Regions from separate parts of the Neorhizobium sp. IRS_2294 genome, predicted to be linked through region 3. Evidence: predicted binding sites of a transcription regulator. Region 3 holds the regulator's gene; each other region holds the start of a gene.
The links. The regulator LexA, encoded in region 3, represses DNA repair genes until DNA is damaged. The targets are predictions, from matches to a motif close to TGTTCNNNNTGTGTTCNG.
Positions count from the first base shown of each region.

Region 1: a site for LexA is predicted at 2,073-2,090, ahead of ACQY1K_RS16840 (metallopeptidase family protein). Genes of this name have one in related genera too.
Region 2: a site for LexA is predicted at 5,737-5,754, ahead of dinB (DNA polymerase IV). Genes of this name have one in related genera too.

Region 1 covers NZ_CP191439.1:3,491,932-3,499,845, forward strand. The annotation lists gene ACQY1K_RS16820 (RNA pyrophosphohydrolase) at 1-328, shown strand, start outside; gene bfr (bacterioferritin) at 422-907, opposite strand; gene ACQY1K_RS16830 ((2Fe-2S)-binding protein) at 873-1,184, opposite strand; gene ACQY1K_RS16835 (hypothetical protein) at 1,280-1,747, opposite strand; gene ACQY1K_RS16840 (metallopeptidase family protein) at 2,225-2,662, shown strand; gene ACQY1K_RS16845 (DUF1737 domain-containing protein) at 2,697-2,903, opposite strand; gene ACQY1K_RS16850 (HpcH/HpaI aldolase/citrate lyase family protein) at 2,900-3,775, opposite strand; gene ACQY1K_RS16855 (hypothetical protein) at 3,919-4,161, shown strand; gene leuD (3-isopropylmalate dehydratase small subunit) at 4,288-4,893, shown strand; gene ACQY1K_RS16865 (RidA family protein) at 4,904-5,293, shown strand; gene leuB (3-isopropylmalate dehydrogenase) at 5,339-6,448, shown strand; gene ACQY1K_RS16875 (MFS transporter) at 6,529-7,914, opposite strand, start outside.
Region 2 covers NZ_CP191439.1:2,615,585-2,623,498, forward strand. The annotation lists gene ACQY1K_RS12650 (GcvT family protein) at 1-2,178, opposite strand, end outside; gene ACQY1K_RS12655 (hypothetical protein) at 2,353-2,757, shown strand; gene ACQY1K_RS12660 (DUF3597 domain-containing protein) at 2,820-3,296, shown strand; gene ACQY1K_RS12665 (hypothetical protein) at 3,421-3,678, opposite strand; gene ACQY1K_RS12670 (FAD/NAD(P)-binding protein) at 3,852-5,264, shown strand; gene ACQY1K_RS12675 (hypothetical protein) at 5,316-5,624, opposite strand; gene dinB (DNA polymerase IV) at 5,782-6,876, shown strand; gene ACQY1K_RS12685 (DNA polymerase III subunit epsilon) at 6,928-7,677, shown strand; gene ACQY1K_RS12690 (hypothetical protein) at 7,706-7,914, shown strand, end outside.
Region 3 covers NZ_CP191439.1:1,641,723-1,649,636, forward strand. The annotation lists gene ACQY1K_RS07980 (ComEC/Rec2 family competence protein) at 1-2,152, shown strand, start outside; gene lexA (transcriptional repressor LexA) at 2,133-2,852, opposite strand; gene ACQY1K_RS07990 (VOC family protein) at 3,045-3,920, shown strand; gene kdsA (3-deoxy-8-phosphooctulonate synthase) at 3,925-4,770, shown strand; gene eno (phosphopyruvate hydratase) at 4,900-6,174, shown strand; gene ACQY1K_RS08005 (PLP-dependent aminotransferase family protein) at 6,345-7,589, shown strand; gene ACQY1K_RS08010 (PhzF family phenazine biosynthesis protein) at 7,842-7,914, shown strand, end outside.

The DNA of each region.
Region 1 (7,914 bases), 1.8 Mb from region 3:
TCGTGAACTGTACGAAGAAACGGGCATGCGTTCCGTCACGCTGCTTGCCGAAGCCGGCGAGTGGATCAACTACGATCTTCCGGAACACCTGATCGGTATCGGACTGAAGGGAAAGTATCGCGGACAGACGCAGCGCTGGTTTGCCTTCCGCTTTGACGGCGATGAAAGCGAGATCGCCATCAACCCGCCGCCGGGCGGCCATACGGCTGAATTCGATGCCTGGGAATGGAAGCCGATGCAGGATCTGCCCGGCCTGATCGTGCCGTTCAAGCGCTCGGTCTATGACCGGGTCGTCGCGGAATTTGCCCACCTCTCGCCGGCGGGCTGATTGCACGTCCGATTAGCGCTGGTCGGATAAAGCAAAGCCCGGTGAAAGCAACTTCCACCGGGCTCGAGCGATAGAATGTCGATGATTTGAGCTTTACTCAGCGGAGTCGGCTGATTCCGCGTTGAGCTGGCCGTATCTCTCTTCGCCGATCTTCGAGAGAAGTTCGAGCTGCGTTTCCAGGAAGTCGATATGACCCTCTTCATCCATCAGCAGCTGTTCGAAAAGCTTCATGGAGACATAGTCTCCGGCGGCGTGACAGATATCACGCGACGCCTTGTAGGCGGTGCGGGCATCGTATTCACCAGCCAGATCGGCCTCTAGAACTTCCTTGACGTTCTGACCGATGCGAAGCGGTGCCAGCGTCTGAAGGTTCGGATGACCCTCGAGAAAGATGATGCGGTCGATAAGACGATCGGCATGCTGCATCTCTTCGATGGATTCGGCCCGCTCCTTCTTGGCAAGCTTGGTAAAACCCCAATCATGCAGGAGACGATAGTGCAGCCAGTATTGGTTCACAGCGCCAAGTTCGAGGAAAAGTGCCTCGTTAAGCCGCTCGATGACCTGTAAGTCGCCTTTCAATGTCCGCTCTCCTGTTTTCTTCGTGGAGTTGTTTCAAGCGCGACATATAGACGATCACGTCAGCTTCCGTCGAGTGCCGCTGGGCGTGATATTCCTCAGTGGTCTTGATGATCAGATCAACGACATTGGGAAAGCAACCGCAGCAACGGCCGCGTTTTTCCATCGCATGGTAGACCTTGACGGGAACGATCAGCTGCCAACAGTCCTCAGTGAGGAGTTGGATGATCGTATCCTTGATCTCCCTTTCGGTGATGTAATTGCAACTGCAAACCAGCATTTTGGATCGACCTGGAGAACATTGACCTCGATACAGACTTTTTGCAAAAGAGGACAAGCGATGTCAAGAAAGAATCCAGCCCGGTAATTGACATATCATAACCCCCTTATCAACGATCCGTGATCGGAGGCAGTGATGCCTAACCGGCTGCTGTGTCTCTGCGATATCTCCGAAAAGGCTCGAACGTCACTCGATCGAAACAACACGCCGCCACAGGTTCCGTCCGCGGCAGAAGCAGAATCGCTCCACACGCCCGGAAAAGATGCGAGTGTCCCTTTGACGTCGAAACCCATCTGACGGAGTCTGTGGGAGGCATTGCCGAGCAAGCCCTGCTCTCCGCCACCGTAATCCGCACAGCCCGTGATATCCAGAGAGAGCCCGTTGCGCCCTTCTAGCGTCACCAGTGGCGTATATCGGTCGCACCAGTCGGAGAGCGCCATCAGAAGCGCCGCGTCGGCATCATCGTCTTCGTCCATCACGTCGAGCTCCGGAAAGATAGCTCGCGCTTCTGAAACGCCCTGCCCCAGCTTCAGGTTGAGGCGTTCGGCGGCCGCGTCGAGCACTGTCAGGCACATCCTGTCGGCGTGGCGCCCGGCAAAGACGATCGGTGGATGGTCATGATGGCGGGAAGACCGCCAGTCCATACCCCAGCGGCGGCGCGCGATTCTGTCGGTTGACAGACGCGGGAACACGAGTGTCAGAATACGCCTCTGTCGATGCGCCAGAGGGGATCGAAAACAGGCGGTCATGCGGGTTCCAATCCAGACCAGACGCGAGCATCAGGAGCAAGCTCGCCGACCGCTTTCCGTTTCCGAGATCGGCTTGCGCAGGGCAAAAGTCTCTCCCGCGCCCAGGCACCTTTGGCCATGGCGTTAACTCCATCGATAATGTTCGCTTTATGTTCTTATGGATTCCAGACACGTGGCAAAGAGTCAACAGCTCCCGATCAGGAATCTTTTCCTCTAAAAGCTATCGCAATGATTCTTTTCTCGAAATAGCTGCTTCAGGTATTATATGTGCCTGAGTTGGAAGGAGATCCCATGGCCCGCATTGACCAGACCGATGATTGGCAGGATCGCCATGCGCCGACGATCAGCACGTTCGAGTCGCTGGCATTAGAAGCCTACAGCCACCTTCCGGACGAATTCCGCAAACTTACAACGAACCTCACCATTGAGGTCGAAGAATTTCCGGACGACGACGTTTTCGAAGACATGGCGCTGGAAACGCCGTTCGACCTTCTGGGCCTGTTCGAAGGACGTGGCATTTCGGAACGGTTTACGGTCGAAACCGGCGAACTGCCCAATCGCATCCGGCTCTATCGCCGGCCTATCCTCGATTACTGGGCGGAGAATGAGGAAACGCTGGGCGATATCATCACCCACGTCCTTATCCACGAGATCGGCCATCACTTCGGCCTGAGTGACGACGACATGGAGCGCATCGAGGCGAGCGCCGAGGAAGCAAGCCAGCGCTGATCCAGCGCTGGCAGACACACCTCGGCCTAGCTTTTTACTGCTCGCCGAGCTTCATCTCGGGGCTGTATTCCTTGCCTTCGACGGTCTTCATCACGGCCTGGCCGCAATGCATCTCGCCCGTCTTGCCGTTGAAGGCGTAGCTTGGCGAACCGGAGAGTTCCCAGCCCTTGTTCAGCGCCGCCGTCACCCGGTGACAAAAGGCGGCATCGTCAGGACCGGTGATGAAACGATATACTTTCATGGCTTTCTCTTTCTGTTGGCGATGACCGCCGCGCTGGCCACGAGCTTTTCCGCATCTTCGAGATGCAGACGCTCGACCATGCGGCCGTCGAGGTTGATGACGTTGAGCGTTTCGGCTCCCGGCTGACGGAAGGCCTCGATGGTGGCGCGTGCCTCCCCAAGGGCATCTTCGTCTGGACCGAAATGACGGTTGGCCGCGTCGATCTGCGCCGGATGGATCAGCATCTTGCCTGAAAATCCCATGGCGCGGCCCTGGGCGCACTCGGCTTCGAACGCGGCTTCGTCCTTGAAATCGTTAAACACGCTGTCGATCACATCGACACCATAGGCCCTGCCCGCCAGCACGACCTGCATCAACCAGGGTATGAGATTGGCCCGCCCCGCTTGCGGCAAAACACCCGTTGCCTTGCGAAGATCGTTGAGCCCCACGACGAGGCATTTGATCCGTCCGCCCACGCTCGAGATTTCGGCGGCGTTGAGGACGCCGAGCGGCGTTTCGATCATCGCCCAGATAGAGACCCTCTCCGGCACGCCCGCCTGAGAAAGGCGCTCGGCGATCACCCGGACGTCGTCCGCATGCTCAACCTTGGGAATGACCACCGCATCCGGCAGAAGTTCGACGATGAGATCGAGATCTGCTGGACCAAATTCGCTTGTGAGCGGATTGATCCGGATGGCGGTCTCGAGATCATCGGAATTCAGCTTGGCAAAGCTTCTGCGGAGGTTATCCCGCGCTTCCGCCTTCTGCCGGGAGGCCACGGAATCCTCCAGATCGAAAATCACGCCGTCGCAGTCGAGTTGCGGGATTTTCGAAAGCGCACGGGTGTTGCTCGCGGGAACGCTCAGGAGCGAGCGCAGGATCAAAGCGGCCATCGCTTCGGGACCATGTAATCATTGGGAAAAGTCATAACGTGGTTGTGACAAGCTTTTTGGCCCTCGGCAAGACAGGAGGTCGTGAAACCACTTGTAAGCGGGGCCGGCCGGTCCCACATTTCAGACGTTGAAAGGTATGATCCATGCAAAACATTCGTGCATTTTTCGTCGTCGCCTCAGCTATTGCGGTGCTTGCCATGGCGGCGCTGTTTACAGCGTCTCTGACCGTCGCATTTGCCGGCATTCTCGTCCTTCTTTCAATTGGTAGGGCGATCTCGACCAGGTTGAACCCTGTACCCGTGCGAGCGAAATCGTTCGGACCAAAGCCGGCCAGCCGCGATATCCGTGTGTGGAACGACGGCCGCGGTACCATCATCGACCTCTAGCGTCATCATGTTCGCTCCGCCTGCGCGCTCTGGCGCAGCGGAGTACCGGTTGAAGGCATAATGCCCTTCAAATCGGCGGCAAATTGCTTTATTTGGCCTTCACGACAACTCCCTTGGAGGCAGATCATGGACAAGTTCACGCAGCTCACCGGCGTCGCAGCGCCGCTTCCGGTCGTCAACATCGACACCGACATGATCATTCCCAAGGACTACCTGAAGACGATCAAGCGAACCGGTCTCGGCAAGGGATTGTTTGCGGAATCCCGCTACAATCAGGATGGGTCAGAAAACCCGGATTTCATCCTGAACAAGCCTGCCTATCGCCACTCAAAGATCCTGGTGGCCGGCGACAATTTCGGCTGCGGCTCGTCGCGTGAGCACGCGCCTTGGGCACTTCTCGATTTCGGCATCCGTTGCGTGATCTCGACCAGCTTTGCCGATATTTTCTACAATAACTGTTTCAAGAACGGCATCCTGCCGATCATCGTATCTCCGGAAGATCTCGAAAAGCTGCTCGATGATGCGGATCGTGGCTCCAATGCCGTCATTTCGATCGATCTCGAAGCACAGAAGATCACCGGCCCGGATGGCGGCTCGCTGCATTTCGACATCGACCCCGGCCGCCGCCAGATCCTTCTCGAAGGTCTCGACGATATTGCATCGACGCTGAAGAGCGACGCCGTGATCTCGAGTTTCGAGGACAAGAACAGCACGGACCGCCCCTGGCTCTGAGGGTTATCAGATGGTCACGCATATCTCCTCCGGATCACCGTTCGAAGCGCGGATCGGCTATTCCCGCGCAGTTGTTGACCGTGACATGGTCTATGTCTCTGGCACGACGGGCTATGACTATGCCCTGATGGTGATGCCTGACGATGTCGCTGACCAGACCCGCAACGCGCTCGCCACTATCGCAAAAGCGCTTGGCGAAGCCGGCAGCAGCCTGAAGGACGTGGTCCGCGTACGCTATTATCTTGTCGACATGGCCGACTACGATGCCGTGGTCGAGGTGGTCGGATCGGCATTTGCCCAGATTCGGCCGGCAGCGACCATGATCGTCTGCTGCCTCACCACCCCTGAAATGAAAATCGAGATCGAAGTGACCGCCCGCATCGGTGCCGGCGCTTCCTGAAACAGCTGCCCAACCGTCGCCTGAACAATCAAGGACATCTGCACAATGGCAAAACACCTTTTCCTGCTTCCCGGTGATGGCATCGGTCCGGAGGCCATGGGCGAAGTGCGCAAGATCATCGCCCATATGAACGACGCCATGAGTGCCGATTTCGTCACCGACGAAGGCCTGGTTGGCGGCTGCGCCTATGATGCGCATGGTGCCGCCATTTCCGACGCGGATATGGAAAAGGCGATGACGGCCGATGCCGTCCTGTTCGGCGCCGTCGGTGGTCCGAAATGGGATAGTGTGCCCTATGAGGTTCGCCCGGAAGCCGGCCTGCTGCGTCTGCGCAAGGATATGGAGCTTTTCGCAAATCTGCGCCCGGCCATCTGCTATCCGGCGCTTGCCGCCGCCTCCTCGCTGAAACCCGAACTGGTGGACGGGCTCGACATCCTGATCATCCGCGAACTCACAGGCGGCGTCTATTTCGGAGAGCCGAAGGAAATCATCGATCTCGGCAACGGCCAGAAGCGCGGCATCGACACCCAGATCTACGACACCTACGAGATCGAACGCATCGCAGGCGTTGCCTTCGAACTGGCGCGCACCCGCAAGAATGCCGTTTGCTCCATGGAAAAGCGCAACGTCATGAAGTCGGGCGTGCTGTGGAACCAGGTCGTCACCGAAATCCACAAGGCAAAATATTCCGATGTGAAGCTGGACCACATGCTGGCCGATGCCGGCGGCATGCAACTGGTTCGCGCGCCGAAACAGTTCGACGTCATCGTCACCGACAACCTGTTCGGCGACATGCTGTCTGATGTTGCGGCCATGCTGACGGGTTCGCTCGGCATGCTGCCGTCCGCTTCCCTCGGCGCACCCGATGGCAAGACCGGCAAGCGCAAGGCGCTGTACGAGCCGGTCCATGGTTCGGCACCGGATATTGCCGGCAAGGGCATTGCCAACCCGATCGCCATGATCGCGTCCTTTGCCATGTGTCTTCGCTATTCCTTCAACATGATCACTGAAGCCGACAACCTGGAAAAGGCGATCGCCAACGTTCTCGACCAGGGCATCCGCACCGGCGACATCATGGCCGACGGCTGCCGCCAAGTCGGCACCGGCGACATGGGCGACGCCATCCTCAAGGAATTTGCCGGCCTCTCGGCCTGAGGCATCCCGCGAGGGGACCACTGCCCTGAAACGAAAAAGGGCCCGGCGTTTCCGCCGGGCCCTTCTTTTTTGCTGACTGATCAGTCGTTAAGATCGATATTGCGCCGGTCCTTCACGAAGACCGCGCCGATGATGATCGTGAGAACGGCAAAGCCGACCGGATACCAGAGGCCGGCATAGATATCCCCGGTCGAGGCAACGATCGCGAAGGAGGTGGCCGGCAGCAGCCCGCCGAACCAGCCGTTGCCGATGTGATACGGCAGCGACATGGCGGTATAGCGGATGCGTGTCGGGAAAAACTCCACCAGCGCCGCGGCGATCGGGCCGTAGACGATCGTCACATAGACGACCATGACCCAGAGAATGGCGATGACCGTCAAAGCCTGGGCATTGCCGAACACCGCGAAGAAGCCATCCACACGCACCTTGGCAGCATCGTTGGCGGCAGGGTAGCCGGCTGCCACGCTGGCCGGGCCGAGACGCTGGGCGAAGGTTTCGGTCTTGCCGTCCGGCAACGTCACATTGGCAACGGGAACGTCCGTGCCCGCCACGCTGACCGTGGTTGGCGCACCGGCGGCTGCTGGCACCAGCGTGTAGGTAAACGCCTGCTGCGACAGCGTGCGTCTCGCGACGTCGCAGGGCTGCGTGAAGGTCCTGATACCAACCGGGTCGAACAGGGATCCGCATGTCGCCGGATCCGCCGAAACCTGGATCTGGACGTTTTTGATCGCTGCCGCGTAGGTCGGATTGGCGGTATTGGTCAACGCGTGGAACAGCGGGAAGTACGTGACCGCTGCGAGCGCGCAGCCTGCCAGAATGACCCATTTGCGGCCCACGCGGTCAGACAGCGCACCGAAGACGAGGAAGAATGGTGTGCCGAGAAGAAGCGACCAGGCAATCAGTACGTTCGCCGTCAGAAGGTCGACTTTCAGGATGCTCTGCAGGAAGAACAGCGCGTAGAACTGGCCGGTATACCAGACGACGGCCTGGCCGACGACAAGGCCGAACAGTGCTATCAGCACGATCTTGCCGTTCTTCCAGGTGCCGAAGGCTTCCGTCAGAGGTGCCTTCGAACGGGTGCCTTCTTCCTTCATCTTCTGGAAGACGGGAGACTCGTTCATCTGCAAGCGGATGTAGATGGAGACGGCAAGCAGCAGTGCCGATCCGAGGAACGGAATGCGCCAGCCGCCCAGCAGACCGAATATGACCGGATAGCTGGTGGCGAAGGCTTCTTCACCCATGTTGACGCGCAGCGTCACGATGACGGCGAGCGACAGCAACAGGCCAAGCGTCGCCGTCGTCTGAATCCAGGCCGTGTAAAATCCGCGGCGACCGGGCGGGGCGTGCTCCGCCACATAGACAGCAGCACCACCGTATTCGCCACCGAGCGCCAGGCCCTGCAACATGCGCAGCGCGATGAGAAGGATGGGCGCCGTTGCACCAATCTGCTCGTAGCTCGGCAGAAG
Region 2 (7,914 bases), 970 kb from region 3:
GACCTTTGGACGGGCAAGATCCGCTTCGATCAGGTTGTACTGGGTCAGGAGATCGCCGTTCTGCAGGCGCAGGCTCTTTTCCATGCGGCGTGAGTTGGCATAGGTCTCGACGCCGAAGGCCATCACGCCGGTGGCACGCAGCGCATCCCAGACGGCAACGCCGTCCTCGTATTTCATATGCAGTTCCCAGCCCTGCTCGCCCACATAGGAGATGCGGAACGCCGTGACATGCTTGCCGGCGATCTCGATCGGCTTGATCGCGGCGAAGGCGAAGTTCTCGACATCGAGACCTTCAGGGTCGGCCACGACCTTCTTGAGGTTTTCGCGAGCGTTCGGGCCCCAGATGCCGATGGTGATGAACTTTTCCGAGACATCGGTAATGGTGACGTTGAGGCCACGATCCTGCGCGACACGCTTCATGTAGAGCAGGTCCCGCGGCCCGGCATCGGCGCCGTTGACGAGACGGCCGCGATCAGCCAGGCGGAAGACGGTGAAATCGGCCCGCACCATGCCCTCGTCGTCGAGGAAGTGGGTGTAGATGCCCTTGCCGATATTGCCGTCGCCGCCGATCTTGGCCGCGCACAAGTATTCCAAGAGCTCGACATGGTCGGGCCCCTCGATATCGACCATGTGGAAATGCGAGAGGTTGACGATGCCGCAATCCTCGCTCATCGCCAGATGCTCGGCGTTCGACACGCGCCAGAAGTGGCGGCTGTCCCACTCGTTTTCGCGCGTCGGCACCCGGTCGCCGTATTTCTCCAGCAGATGCTCGTTGGCCGCGTAGCCGTGGGCACGCTCCCAGCCGCCGAGTTCCATGAAGTAACCGCCGAGTTCCTGTTCGCGGTCGTGGAACGGCGAACGCTTGGCGCCGCGGCCCGTCGCATAGGGTTCGCGCGGATGAACGGCCGGGAAATAGATCTTCTGGGCCGCCTCAAAGGTGCGCCCCTCGATGAACTCTTCCGTCAGCTGATGCGGATAGAAGCGCGCGTAATCGATCGAGTTGTGGTCGATCTCGGTGCGACCGTCGGTCATCCAGTCGGCGATCAGCTTGCCATAGGCCGGGCCGTCCTTGACCCAGATGGCAACGCAGTACCAGAGCCCGCGCACCTTCTGGCTTTCGCCGCAGGAAGCACCGCCGCCGGCCGACACCTGCAAGAGACCGTTGAACGAATGCCCTTCGTTATAGCCAAGCTCGCCAAGAATCGGCGTCAGCTCGATCGCCTTTTCCAGCGGCTCGATGATCTGTTCCATGTCGAGATCGCGCTGCGACGGCGACAGCCGCGCTTCGTGCTTTTCAAGAATGTCGCGGGGATGACAGAGGCGCGGATGGGTGGTCTCGTAGTAACCCCACTCGATCTGACCACCCTCGGTCGTCTTCGGATCGCCGGTGTCGCGCATATAGGCCGAATTGCCCTGGTCGCGCAAAAGCGGATAGCCGATTTCCTTGCCGGTGCCTTCGAACTCGTTATAGGGCCCGAAAAAGGTCAGCGGATGATCGACCGGCATGACCGGCAGATCCTCGCCCGCCATTTCGGCAATCAGCCGGCCCCAGATGCCGGCGCAGACGACGACATGGTCGGCCATGATCGTGCCGCGGTGGGTGACGACGCCCTTTATGCGGCCGCCCTCGATAATCAGAGACTGCGCCGCCGTATTGCCGAATACCTTGAGCTTTCCGGCTTTTTCGGCGGCGTCTACCAGCTTGCCGGCGACTGTCTGCGAGCGCGGAATGACGAGACCGGCATCTGGATCAAACAGACCGCCCTGCACCTGATCTTCCTCGATCAGCGGGAACATCGCCTTGATCTCGGACGGCGAGACGTAATGCGCCCGGGTGCCGAAAGCCTTGGCGGAGGTTAGCTTGCGCTTGATCTCTTCCATCCAGGCATCGTCGCCGGTGCGGGCGACTTCGAGGCCGCCGATGCGGGCGTAGTGCCCCATCTTCTCGTAGAAATCGATCGAATACTGGGTGGTCCAGACCGACAGGTAGTCATGGCTGGTCGTGTAGCAGAAGTCCGAGGCATGCGCGGTCGACCCGATATCGGTCGGGACCCCAGACTTGTCGATGCCGACGATATCGTCCCAGCCGCGCTCGACAAGGTGATGCGCGATCGACGCACCGACGATGCCACCGAGCCCGATGATGACGACCTTAGCCTTTTGCGGAAATTCTGCCATTGCATGCCCCAACCGAGTGAAGCCGCGATACTAGAGGGACAGACGCGACAGGTCACCTCAGATTACGACATCAAAAACTGTTGCAGCGCCACGCACGCCCGAAGAGGTATATGAGGAACTTCTTGGCCCCTTCTCCTGTTTAGCACTCGATAAAATGGTAACAGGGGCAATCACATGAAATTCAGAGCATTGAAGGCGGTGACCGCTGTCGGTCTTGCCTGCCTGATGCTGGCGGGCTGCGTCAGCGAAGGCGGCACCTACACCGAGTACCGTTCGTCCGATCGCTACGACCGGTTCAACCGTTACGACGGTCCGAACTACCGTTACCGTCATCACCGCGACCGCGATCGCCACCACGGCCGTCACGACGGCCGCCGGCCCGACCGTGACAACGATCGGCCGCATCGGGACTGGAACCGTGGCGACCGCCCGGAGCGCCCCGGCTACATCCGCAACGACCGCGACGGCCGCAATGATCGGGGTGGTCGCGATGGCCGTGACCGTTCCAGCGGTCGTGGCGGACCGGACCGTTCAGACCGCGGCTCACGCGGCGATCGCGTCGTTGTCCCGCAGAACTAAAGTGATCCGTCATCGACGTGATCTCGTACCATGTATGGCATAAACCAACGGAGGAACTATCCATGAGCATATTCAGCAAGATCAAGGACGCCATCTTCGGCCATCCTGCCGCGGCTGCACCGGCTTCGCCAACAGGCGCCGAGCCGACACCGACGTCCATGGCAACGCCAGAACCTGCTGCGACCACAGCCCCGCCGGTCGGCGGAACAGCCCAGGCTGCGCCGAAGACTGCAGGCGCACCGCCAGTCGCAACTCCAGGCTCGACCTCTGCCACGATGCAGACCGTCGATATCGCACCGGTCCTCGACGCAGCCGTCAAGAAGAGCGGCCAGAAGCTCGACTGGAAGCATTCGATCGTCGACCTGATGAAGGCGCTCGGCATGGACGCGAGCCTTTCGGAGCGCAAGGAACTGGCCGAAGAACTCGGCTACACCGGCGACCAGAGCGATTCCGCCACGATGAACATGTGGCTGCACAAGGCGCTGCTGAAGAAGCTGTCCGAAAACGGCGGCAAGGTGCCTGCCGAACTTCTCGATTAATGGTTTCGGGCGCTCCACTGCGGGCGCCCGAACTTCTATCTGATAAAAACTGCTTGCGATTCCCGTCATCCGGACGGTTGAGACATGACGAAGGCCCGGCTGAGACCGGCTTCCGCGTCATGTCTCAGTAGGCGAGAGACGTACTCCAGAGAAAAATGTCCTGCTGGTCGGTAACCGTCAGTCGATCGGCATCAGTCTCCTCGACCTTCTGCGTCTCGAGCCGTGGCAATGCCGCGGCTTCTTCTTTTCGGTCACCGGCCAACTGCCTTGTCGATCCGAACAGATCGATCCCAAATATCGAAAAGCCGCCACCAATCATCACGCTCTCCATTCCTTCCCGATCTTTGATGTGTAATGTCGCGTCAGAGGGAGTCGTGAACAATATTGCCTGCGAGAACACTGGACTAAATTTAGCCGCGCCAAGGGATAAACGTGCTCCGTTTCCGATGCCTGGGAAAAAGCCCTTTTTTCAAGCGCAGCGCCTATCGATTTTTGATTCAACGACGTACCGTGCGAGTTTAAAAGAGCGGCCGCGTCTAACCGAAGTGACTGACAGTGACAGCATCGACGACGTCTGAACGGCCTGAACCAACACGATCTTCAATCGCCATTATCGGCGGCGGCGTGACCGGGGCAGCGGTCGCTTACCATCTGGCGACCGGCCACAAGGCGGACGCCGTCGACATCACCATTTTCGAGCCGCGTGCCGAAATCGGCAGGGGCCTGGCCTACGATACGCGGGACCCGGTGCACCGGATCAACGTCCCGGCAACGCGAATGAGCATACTTCCTGGCGATCCCGAGCATTTTTCGAGATGGATGGAAACGACCGGCTCCGTTGCGGAGGATGAGGCGGCATTTCGCGCTGATGGCAACGTGTTTCCGCGCCGGGGCATCTTCGGAAACTATGTCCTGTCCAACCTTCAACCTCTTTTGGCATCCGGAGCCGTCCGCCATATCTGCGCCGCGGTGACCGGCGTCGAAAAGCGGCACGACCAATGGCATGTCACCGATACCACCGGGCAGACGCTGGTTGCCGATATCCTGGTGATCGCTGCCACCCACCCTGCTCCGGTTGCCCCACGCTCCTTGAGACGACTGGCCGAGCATCCGCGCTATGTCGCGGACCCGACAGCGCCGAACGCATTGGCGCCGATCCGGGCCGACGATCGGGTCCTCGTCGTCGGCAACGGGCTGACCTCCGCGGATGTCATCGCCTCGTTGAAGCGTTGCGGGCATAGCGGCAGCATTACTGCCCTTTCGCGCCGTGGCCTGCGCTCGCGCGGACACGCCACCTTTGCGCAAGAGCCGTTCGGCGACTTTCTCGACCGTCCCGCCACAAGCGCATCCGAGATCCTGTACCGCGTGCGGGCCGCGATCAGGGAAGCGCAGGCAGAGGGTCAGACCTGGCATGCGGTTCTCGACCAGTTGCGCTCGCAAGGCGGCGGCATCTGGAAGCATCTGCCGCTCGAGGCACGCCGCCGGATCGTGCGACACCTGCGTCCCTATTGGGACGTCCACCGCTTCCGGATTGCGCCGCAGGTGGAAGACGTGCTCGACGCGGAGGCGGCAGCCGGCAGGCTCGACATCCTCGCCGCAGGCATCGTCGACGTCAGCACCGACGGAGACATCATCGATGTCACCATCAAGCGGCGCGGGAAGAATGGTGTCGAAGTCCACCAGTTCGATGCCGTCGCGGTCACGACCGGCCCCGCCCACGGCAACGTGCTGCAGAGCCAGCAATGGCTGCGGCAACTCCGCGATCAAGGCTTTCTGCACCTCGATCCGACGGGGCTTGGTCTTTCCTGCAACGAGCAGTCCAACGCGATAGACGCGGATGGCAAGCCCGAACCAAGGCTCTTCATCGCCGGCCCGCTGGCACGCGGACATTTTGGCGAGTTGATGGGATTTCCGCAGGTTGCGGAACATGCGCTGCTCGTCGCCGATTCGATTGCAGCAAACCTCTGAGCTCACCGCCCTACGGAGCCGGCTGAGAGCCGGCCCCTTGGTTCGCTGAAATCAGCGGCCGGTGACCCGTATCGCGCCTGCTTCGCCAAAACTCTTCTGCACCGCCGCCATCTTGCTCTCAGTGATATCGGCAGAAACCTCGATCTCGCCCTCCAGCGGGCCATCGGTGCGCTCTCCGCCATCATGCGACGCATCGCCACCCGACGGCGCGGATCCGACCGTGTTGTCGGCACCGACGGACTGGATGAAGATATCCGGACGCGAGATACCGTGCTGCTGCACCAGATGTTCGACCGCAAGGTCTGCGGCCGCACGGGTGTCGAAAGTCGCTCGAATGGTTGTCGTGCTGTCGTCAGCCATGAAACTGTCTCCTGTTGATGATCACCAGAAGCAAACGCCTTCAAAGCCCGCTTGTTTCCCTCATGCACAGGAAGCTGGGCAGAGAGCTTGGATATTTGTCGGAAGACTGCTATGTTCTCTTTTTGTTTCCATACGATCCAGCAAACCGCACGCCCGCATGAATGTCACGGCCTCCATATCCACCCGCAAGATCATCCATGTCGACATGGATGCGTTCTATGCCTCCGTCGAGCAGCGCGACAATCCTGACCTGCGCGGCAAGCCTTTGGCTGTCGGCGGATCCGCGGCGCGCGGCGTTGTGGCGGCCGCAAGCTACGAGGCGCGCGCCTTCGGCGTTCACTCCGCCATGCCCTCCGTCACTGCCAAGCGCAAATGCCCGGATCTGATCTTCGTGCCGCCGCGCTTCGAGGTCTACAAGTCGGTGTCCCGGCAAATCCGGGAGATCTTTGCGGAATACACGCCGCTGATCGAACCGCTGTCTCTCGACGAGGCCTATCTCGACGTTACCGAGAACCTGAAAGGCATGGAGATCGCAACCGAGATCGCGCTGGAGATCCGTGCCAAGATCAAGCAGGTGACGGGCCTCAACGCATCGGCCGGCATTTCCTACAACAAGTTCCTCGCCAAGATGGCAAGCGACCTCAACAAGCCGAACGGCCAGGCCGTGATCACGCCAAAGAACGGCCCGGGCTTCGTGGAATCGCTTCCGGTCAAGAAATTCCACGGCGTTGGGCCGGCGACTGCCGAGCGGATGAAGAAATACGGCATCGAGACCGGCGCTGACCTCAAGTCGAAGTCGCTGCAGTTTCTCGCCGAGAGCTTCGGCAAATCCGGACCCTATTTCTACGGCATCGCCCGCGGCATCGACGAGCGCCAGGTGCGTCCCGACCGGATCCGCAAATCCGTCGGCGCCGAGGATACATTTGTTGAGGATATCGACGCCCTCGACCTTGCGACCGCCGAACTGAGGCCACTTGCCGAAAAGGTCTGGCGCCACTGCGAAGCGCATCGCATTTCGGGCAAGACGGTCACCGTGAAGATCAAATATTCCGACTTCACCCAGGCGACACGCAGCCGCACGGCGTCCCTCCCCTATGCAAGCGTCGCGGAAGTGCTGGCGGCGGCATCCGGGCTCCTGGCAACCGTCTATCCGTTCCGGCGTTCGGTAAGGCTGCTGGGTGTGTCCCTCTCGTCGCTGGTCGGCGCCGGGCCGGATGACGTGGAACAACCGCAGCTCGGTCTCGATTTATAATCGACAAGCACACAAAGAGCGCGGCCAATAAGCGTCGACAAGGACTTCGACATGAGCAATCCCACCATCCGCGTCATCGACCTCGAGACCGGCGGCAACGGACCGAACGACGTCTGCGAGATCGGCTGGCAGGATGTCACCCTAGGGGCAGACGGAAGATGGCAGATTAACGAGGACCGCGGTGCGCTTCTGGTCAATCCCGGCCGTCCGATGTCGCCCGACACGATCGCGATCCATCACATCCTTGACAGCCATGTCGCCGACGCGCCGTTCTGGAAAGATATCGCACCGACTGTCCTGCGTCCCCCGCACCGGATCGAAGCGCTTGCCGCCCATCGCGCAGCCTTCGAACAGCGATACTGTACACCGCGGCTGACGGGTGGCCTGCCCTGGATCTGCACCTGGAAATGCAGCCTGCGGGTCTGGCCCGAACTGCCGCGGTTCTCCAACCAGATGCTGCGCTACCTGCGTATGCCAGAAGGTCTGGTCCACGAGATCGGCCTGCCGGCGCATCGTGCCATGCCTGACGCCTATGTCACGGCGCACCACCTCCGCGACCTCCTCAACGAGGCATCGCTCGAAGACCTCCTGGCCTGGAGCAGCGAGCCGGGTCTGCTGCCGCGCGTGCCGTCAGGCGCGGATCGCGGCAAGCCCTGGGACCGGATCAGCGAAGATGCGCTTCGGGACCTCGCGGAAGACCGGGATATCGATATCCGCTTCACCGCCCGCGCCGAATTGACGCGCCGCGGTGAACAACCACAGCCGCCCGTCGTTGACCCTCCGCAGGGAACGCTCCTGTAATCGGTATGGCGAAAACCGGGGTTGGACGATGAGCGAGACGTATCCGGATACACCCGACGGCAAATACTTCGTCGTCCGCGGCAGGCTCTGGCGTCGAAGCAACCCGGCGCTGGACGCGGAGACGCGTCAACGCCTGGTCTCGGACCTGATGTCGGCACGCCGGGCCGTCCGCGATGCGAAAGGCAAACCCGACGCGATGGCCGAAGCGCGCCGGCGGGTCGACGATGCCAAGGTTCA
Region 3 (7,914 bases):
CAACCTTGTACTCTGCATGCTTCTCTCCGGTTCTGCGCTGGCAGCGCTCGAAACGTGGCGGTGTTCGACGGTCGTGCTCGATTCGCCCGTCACGACGACTATCAGCGGGATAGTCGAACGACGCGAAGCCGATGCACAGCGCCGCTGGCGCTATATCCTCAGGATCGAGCAGACATCTGAGCCCTCGCTTTCACGACCGCCACAGCGCGTCTCGGTTCTTGCCAGAAGCCAACACGAACCTGCAGACATCGGAGAGCGCGTTTCCGGCCGTGCCCGTCTGTCGCCACCCTCTGGCCCGGCGCTTCCCGGATTGAACGATTTCGCCTTCTCCTCCTACTTCGATCAAATCGGGGCCGTTGGCTTCTTTTACGGCGCGCCTAGCGTACAACCGGCGATCGATGACCAACCCGGGTTATGGTCGGACATGCAGCGAGGGCTTTTTGCGCTTCGCAGCGCAATCGGCAATCGCATCCGCGATACGGTCAAGGGGGATGCGGGCGCTTTTGCTGCCGCAATCGTGACCGACGAGCGCCGTGCAATTTCCCGTGAGACGACCGAGGCGCTTCGTCTGTCCGGACTGGCCCATATCGTCGCGATCTCAGGCCTCAACATGGCGCTGGCAGCCGGTATCTTCTTCGTCGGCGTTCGCTCCGTCCTGTCGCTGTTTCCAGGCTTTGCGCAGGCCTATCCGATCAAGAAGTTTGCCGCGTTCGGTGCGCTTGTCATGGCGACCGCCTATTACCTGATTTCCGGGTTCGGGGTTTCCGCCGAGCGGGCCTATATCATGATGGCGGTGATGCTGGTCGCCGTGCTCGTCGATCGACCCTCCATCAGCCTTCGCAACGTCGCCCTTTCGGCAATCATCATCCTCGCCATCTCGCCGTCGGAGATTCTGGGTCCGAGTTTCCAGATGTCGTTTGCGGCAACCGCGGCACTGGTGGCAGGGTTCGCCCTCTGGACGCGATATTTCGCGAAAGGTAAGGAGGAGACAAAAGGTAGCAACCGGTGGATAACGGGTGTCGCGGCGACGTTCCATTTCATTGCCGGGATCGTGGTGACGTCGCTGATCGGCAGTACATCGACGTCGATCTATTCGATCGAGCATTTCCACCATCTGACCACCTACGGCCTCGCGGCCAATCTCGCGGCCATGCCGATCATTTCCTTCGTGGTGATGCCGGCAGGTCTCGTGGCCATGCTGCTGATGCCGTTCGGGCTGGATGCTCCCTTTCTGTTCATCATGGGCGAGGGGCTGCGGATCGTCATTCGCATTGCCGAGATCGTCGCCGCATGGGGCGGCGATATTGCCATCGGCCGGCAGAACCCGCTTTTCCTGCCTCTGGCGACGGCAGGCTTTCTGCTTCTGACGCTGCTGCGCACGCCGCTGAGGCTGACAGGCGCGCTGTTCATGGCGGTGGCTTTGCTCTTTGCGGTCCGCTCAGGCTCGGCGCCGAGGCCTGATATCGTCATATCCGAAGACGGCGCATCGGTCGGCGTGATCCAGGATGACAAGATCACCCTCAATCGAACCCGACCGCCGGGATTTATCTACGATCAATGGCGGCGAGCGCTGGTGCTTGAGACCGGAGAACAACCGCTCGCCTTGCCGGTTCTTGCCTCTTCGGAACCAGCGCGAGGTGCCAGCCTTGCGAAAAGCGATGACAGACCACCTGGACCACATTCGCGACCGGATTTGACGCGCCGGGAAATCGAATATGTCAGGGGTTTTCTTCAAGCATTGAAGCCCGGACGATTCGCCTGTCTGCCGAAAATCCTGTGCGCGGCGCAGACTGCTCAGGACATCCGGATCGTCACCGTCGAAGACAACCGATACACCGGTCTTGCCTGCGATGTCGGTCGGATCATCGTCTCGCCCGGCGCACGCTTCGATACTTGCCGCTCCGGCGCCTTGCTTCTCAGCAGGCGGACGTTGCGCCGGACTGGCGCACTGGAAATCACCATTATTCCGAACGCGACAGCGCCAGACATCAAGATTACGGCGGCGATGCGAGACAGCGCACAGACCTCAAGCCGTCCGTGGACCGTCCACCGGTTCTATGACTGGCGAACGCGACAACTCGACTTTGGCATCCCGGAGGCTGTTGCTGCGCATCTCCGGGATGACACCGTTCTTAATGATAGCGGCGAATAAGGCCGACAAGCTTGCCCTGGACCTTCACCCGGTCGGGCGGGAAGATGCGGGTCTCGTAAGCCGGGTTTGCCGCTTCCAGTGCGATCGAGGCACCCTTGCGGCGAAACCGCTTCAGGGTCGCTTCTTCCTCATCGACCAGGGCAACGATGATATCGCCTGGACTTGCGGTGCTGGTATTCTTGATGATGACGGTATCGCCATCGAGGATGCCGGCATCGATCATCGAATCGCCCTTCACTTCGAGCGCGTAATGATCGCCGGAACCCAGCATCTCGATCGGAACGGCGATGTCATGGGTGTTGTTCTGGATCGCGGAGATCGGCACGCCGGCAGCGATTCGACCCATGACCGGGATGTTTGTCGAGAACGGATTGTCCGCCATGACCGGCGCCGGCTTCTGAGCGACGACCGGTTGCGTTTTGCCGAGGCTTCCCTCGATGACACTGGGAGAAAAACCCCGTCGCGGATGAAGGTTCGCCACATAGGCGTCAGGCAGCTTGATCACTTCGAGCGCGCGTGCTCTGTTCGGCAGGCGGCGAATAAAGCCACGCTCCTCGAGCGCGGTGATCAGCCTATGGATGCCGGACTTCGATGCAAGGTCGAGGGCGTCCTTCATTTCGTCAAACGACGGCGGCACGCCTGATTCTTTCATCCGCTCGTGGATGAACAGAAGTAACTCCTGTTGCTTGCGTGTCAGCATGGATGGGACCCTCAGAATTGGAAACAAATGCAGAACGGACGCTATATGTTCTATCTGTGTTCCGCAAGCCCCAAATTTTTGCTCAAGAATAGTCTCATTTCAGCGTTCGATCACGTATTCAGTTCGTGCGCAGCACTTGCCGAGCTTCCCGCGATAGCCAATGTTCTGCGGAATAAGACTTTGGGGGTGTAAGTGGGTAACAAGTCAGTCGATCATTTGGTTCTGCCCGTTGCAGATCTGGCGTCAGCGCGGGGGAGGTTGACCGCTCTCGGCTTTACTGTGGCACCTGAAGGTGTTCACCCTTTCGGCACAGCTAATGCCTGCATATTCTTCGCGGATGGCTCGTATCTCGAGCCGCTGGCCATTGTGAACCGTCGGCAAGCCTCGCTTGCGGCAAAACGAGGCAACGTGTTCACCGATCGCGACATCCGCTTTCGCGGCCAGCGGAAAAGGGAAGGTCTATCGGCGGTGGTCGTCGGGACGCAGGATGCAGCGGCCGATCATAGCCGTTTTGTGGACGGGCACATGTCTGCGGGCGAGATGCTTCAATTCTCCCGCCCGATGCAGTTGCCCGATGGTGGGGAGAGCGAAGTCTCATTCCGTCTGGCGTTCGCGGCAGTCCCCGAGGTCGATGACATCTTGCTGTTTTCCTGCCAGCGCATGGCCGCATTACCGGCAGATCGCGGTGGTCTAGATGAGCACGCAAACGCCGTTACAGGCCTTCGAGAGATCGTCTTTTCTGCAGATGACCCGCTGGAGTTTCTGCCGCTTTTCGAAACCGTGTTCGAGACGCAACCCGAGCAAGGGAAAGACGGTCTGCGGATCGAAGCTGCCAATGCCAGCATCCGCATTCAATCCAACGACACGTTCAGCGACGAGTTCCGGTCTTCGATGAAGCCCTTGTCATCGTCGCGCCTCGCTGCGCGCGGGATCATCTTCAAGACCACCGATCTCGCCGTGACAGAGATCACCCTTGCTGCTAATGACGTCGCATTCATCCGCAGGGATGGCCGCGTGATCGTGTCGGCAGCCCCGGGGCAAGGTGTGGTTTTCGGTTTCGAGGAATAGTGAAATGACAGTCTCCGCCAATTCTGAAGTGTCCGTGGGCGAGGGGAGTTCGAAAGTCGTTTTCTCAAACACGGCAAAGCTCTCGCTGATTGCCGGTCCCTGTCAGATGGAAAGCCGCGATCATGCGTTCATGATCGCCGGCACGCTTGTCGAACTCTGCAAGAAGCTCGGCATCGGCCTCGTCTACAAATCCTCCTTCGACAAGGCCAACCGCACGTCGATCTCCGGCAAGCGCGGCATCGGCTTGGACAACGCGATGGCAATCTTTGCCGATCTCAAGAAGGAATACGGCTTTCCGGTTCTGACCGACATCCACACTGAAGAGCAGTGCGGCCTTGTGGCGGATACGATCGATATCCTGCAGATCCCCGCCTTCCTGTCGCGCCAGACCGACTTGCTCGTCGCGGCCGCAAAGACCGGTTGCGCGATCAACGTGAAGAAGGGCCAGTTCCTGGCGCCCTGGGACATGAAGAACGTTCAGGCCAAGTTCCTCGAAAGCGGCAATCCGAATGTGATGCTGTGTGAGCGCGGCGCCTCGTTCGGTTATAATACGCTTGTCTCCGATATGCGCTCGCTGCCGATCATGGCGTCGCTCGGAAGCCCTGTCATCTTCGATGCGACCCATTCCGTGCAGCAGCCAGGTGGCCAGGGCGGCTCATCCGGTGGTCAGCGTGAGTTTGTCGAAACGCTCGCAAGGGCTGCCGTCGCAGTCGGCGTTGCCGGCGTGTTCATCGAAACCCACGAAGACCCTGACAACGCGCCGTCTGACGGTCCGAACATGGTTCACTTGAAGGACATGCCGCGGCTTCTGGAGAAGCTGCTGGCATTCGACGCCATTGCAAAAGGCTGACGGCGTCGAAAAACCGCCGAATTGACTGGATTGTAATCCGCGTGTCATCGACGATCTCACAATGTCGGTGACCCGCCTGTTCGCTGAGCCTGCGAATTCAGGCTCGCATATCAAACCGAGGAGAGACCCTTGACCGCCATTACCGACATCATCGCTCGCGAAATTCTGGACAGCCGTGGCAATCCGACCGTCGAGGTGGATGTTTATCTGGAAGACGGCTCGATGGGCCGCGCTGCCGTTCCGTCGGGAGCCTCCACGGGCGCGCATGAAGCCGTCGAACTTCGCGATGGCGGCAAGCGCTATGGTGGCAAGGGCGTCGAAAAGGCCGTCGAAGCCGTCAACACCGAGATCTTCGATGCGATCGGCGGCTTTGATGCCGAAAGCCAGATCCACATCGACAAGACCCTGATCGCGCTCGACGGCACACCGAACAAGTCGCGCCTAGGTGCGAACGCCATCCTCGGCGTTTCGCTTGCGGTCGCCAAGGCCGCAGCCGAATCGTCCGGCCTGCCGCTTTACCGCTATATCGGCGGCGCTTCCGCCCATCTCCTGCCGGTCCCGATGATGAACATCATCAATGGCGGCGCTCACGCCGACAACCCGATCGATTTCCAGGAATTCATGATCATGCCTGTCGGCGCCGAGACGCTGAAGGATGCCGTGCGCATGGGCGCGGAAATTTTCCACGTCCTCAAGAAGGAACTGGCAGCGCAGGGCAACAACACCAATGTCGGCGACGAAGGTGGTTTCGCACCGGGCCTGAAGAGTGCGCCGGAAGCGCTCGACTTCATCATGAAGTCGGTCGAAAAGGCTGGCTACAGGCCGGGCGATGACGTGCATCTGGCACTCGATTGCGCAGCCACCGAATTCTTCAAGAACGGCAAGTACGAGCTGGAAGGCGAAGGCCGTTCGCTCGAGCCGGAAGCAATGGCCGATTACCTGGCAGAACTTGCCGGCAAGTACCCGATCATCTCGATCGAGGACGGCATGTCGGAAGACGACTGGGCCGGCTGGAAGTATCTGACTGACAAGATTGGCTCCAAGGTGCAACTGGTCGGCGACGACTTGTTCGTGACCAACTCGGCCCGTCTGCGCGACGGTATCCGCCAGGGCACGGCCAACTCGATCCTCGTCAAGGTCAACCAGATCGGCTCGCTCACCGAAACGCTCGATGCTGTCGAGACCGCGCATAAGGCGAGCTACACGGCCGTCATGTCGCACCGTTCGGGTGAGACCGAAGACTCGACGATCGCCGATCTCGCAGTTGCCACCAACTGCGGACAGATCAAGACCGGTTCGCTGTCGCGTTCCGATCGTCTGGCCAAGTACAACCAGCTGATCCGCATCGAAGAAATGCTTGGGCCTCAGGCCGCCTACGCGGGCCGCTCGATCCTCAAGGCCTGATCATTCCGGTCGACTGAGGCAGAATATCCGAGAGCCCGCGCCACCTGCGCGGGCTTTTGCGTTTTACAATTTGTGATCGCACCGTACCAAAAACCGATAGGTCAGCATTGTTGACCTGTCGAAACTTCTGTAAACCGAAGCCAAGAATATTGAAATAAAAGGAAACGCCCGTGCTTGATTGGGACCATATTTTCGCGACGCGCTCCAGCCGCATGAAAGCCTCCGAAATCCGCGAACTGCTGAAGCTCCTTGAGCAGCCGGATATCATTTCGTTCGCCGGCGGCATACCGGATCCGGCCTTGTTTCCGGCCGAGGAATTCCAGAAGGCCTATGCAGATATCTTCTCGGGCGCTCAGGTGAACTCGGCGCTGCAGTATTCCGTCAGCGAAGGCTACAAGCCGTTGCGTGACTGGATCGTTGCCGATGTCGCCAAGATCGGCATCGACTGTACCGCCGACAACGTCTTCATCACGTCAGGCTCCCAGCAGGCGCTCGATTATCTCGGCAAACTGTTTCTGTCGCCGAACGATACGGCGCTGGTGACATGGCCAACCTATCTCGGTGCGCTCTCGGCATTCAATGCCTATGAGCCGACCTACGATCAGCTCTCGGTCAACGGCAATCGCACGCCGGAAGCATACCGCGAAACGGCAGCGAAAGCCGGTGGTGCGGTGAAGTTTGCCTATCTGTCCGCCGACTTCTCCAATCCGACCGGCGAGACGATCGATCTCGCAGGCCGCGAAAAGCTTCTGGCACTGGCAGACGAACTCGATATCGCGATTCTCGAAGATGCCGCATACCAGAACCTGCGCTTCGATGGCGAACCGGTTTCGCCGATCCTTGCGCTCGACATTGCCCGCAGCGGCGGTATCGAAAAGACCCGCACGATCTACAGCGGCAGCTTTTCCAAGACGCTGGCACCAGGCCTGCGCGTCGGCTTCGTCATCGGAGCGATGCCGGTCATCCGCAAACTGGTGTTGTTGAAACAGGCGGCCGACCTGCATTCGTCGACGATCAACCAGATCGCCGTCGAGCATGTCGCTTCGCGCGGTTTCGATGAACAGGTTGCCAAGATCAAGCGGGTCTATAGCGGCCGCCGCGATTCCATGCTGGCGGCACTTGCGAAATACATGCCGAAGGGAACGACATGGACAAAGCCCGAAGGCGGCATGTTCGTATGGCTGACGCTGCCTGAGGGCACGGATGGTGCGGAGCTTCTGGCGAAATCGCTGGCAACCGAAAAGGTCGCCTTCGTGCCCGGCAAGGCGTTCTACGCCGACGGCAGCAACGCCAACACGCTGCGCATCAGCTTCTCCTGCGCCAACGACGAGATGATCGACGAGGGTATCAAGCGGCTCGGAAGACTGATCGGCAATGCCGAGACCCGCGAGCACGAAGCGCTCCCGATCATCTGAATATCGGTGTACTGAGAAAGGCGAACCAGCGATGGCTCGCCTTTCTCACATACTGTTGGCGACCTGTTCACCTGCAGGTGACGCTCGGCTTGGGGCGCCGCCTATCGTGCCGACGCGGCCTTCTCCGAGGCGCCCAGCACGTCCGACCGTAAACGACGCCAATCAAATCACCAGGCGGTGACGTTGATCAGGGGTTGCGCCACGGGACGCCGTCGGGCAGTTTTGCGCCCGGTATATGAGGAGGAGTTTGCATTGGCGCGTCCCTACAGCATCTATGACGTTTTCACCGACGCTAAGCTTTCCGGCAACCCGCTTGCGGTCATCT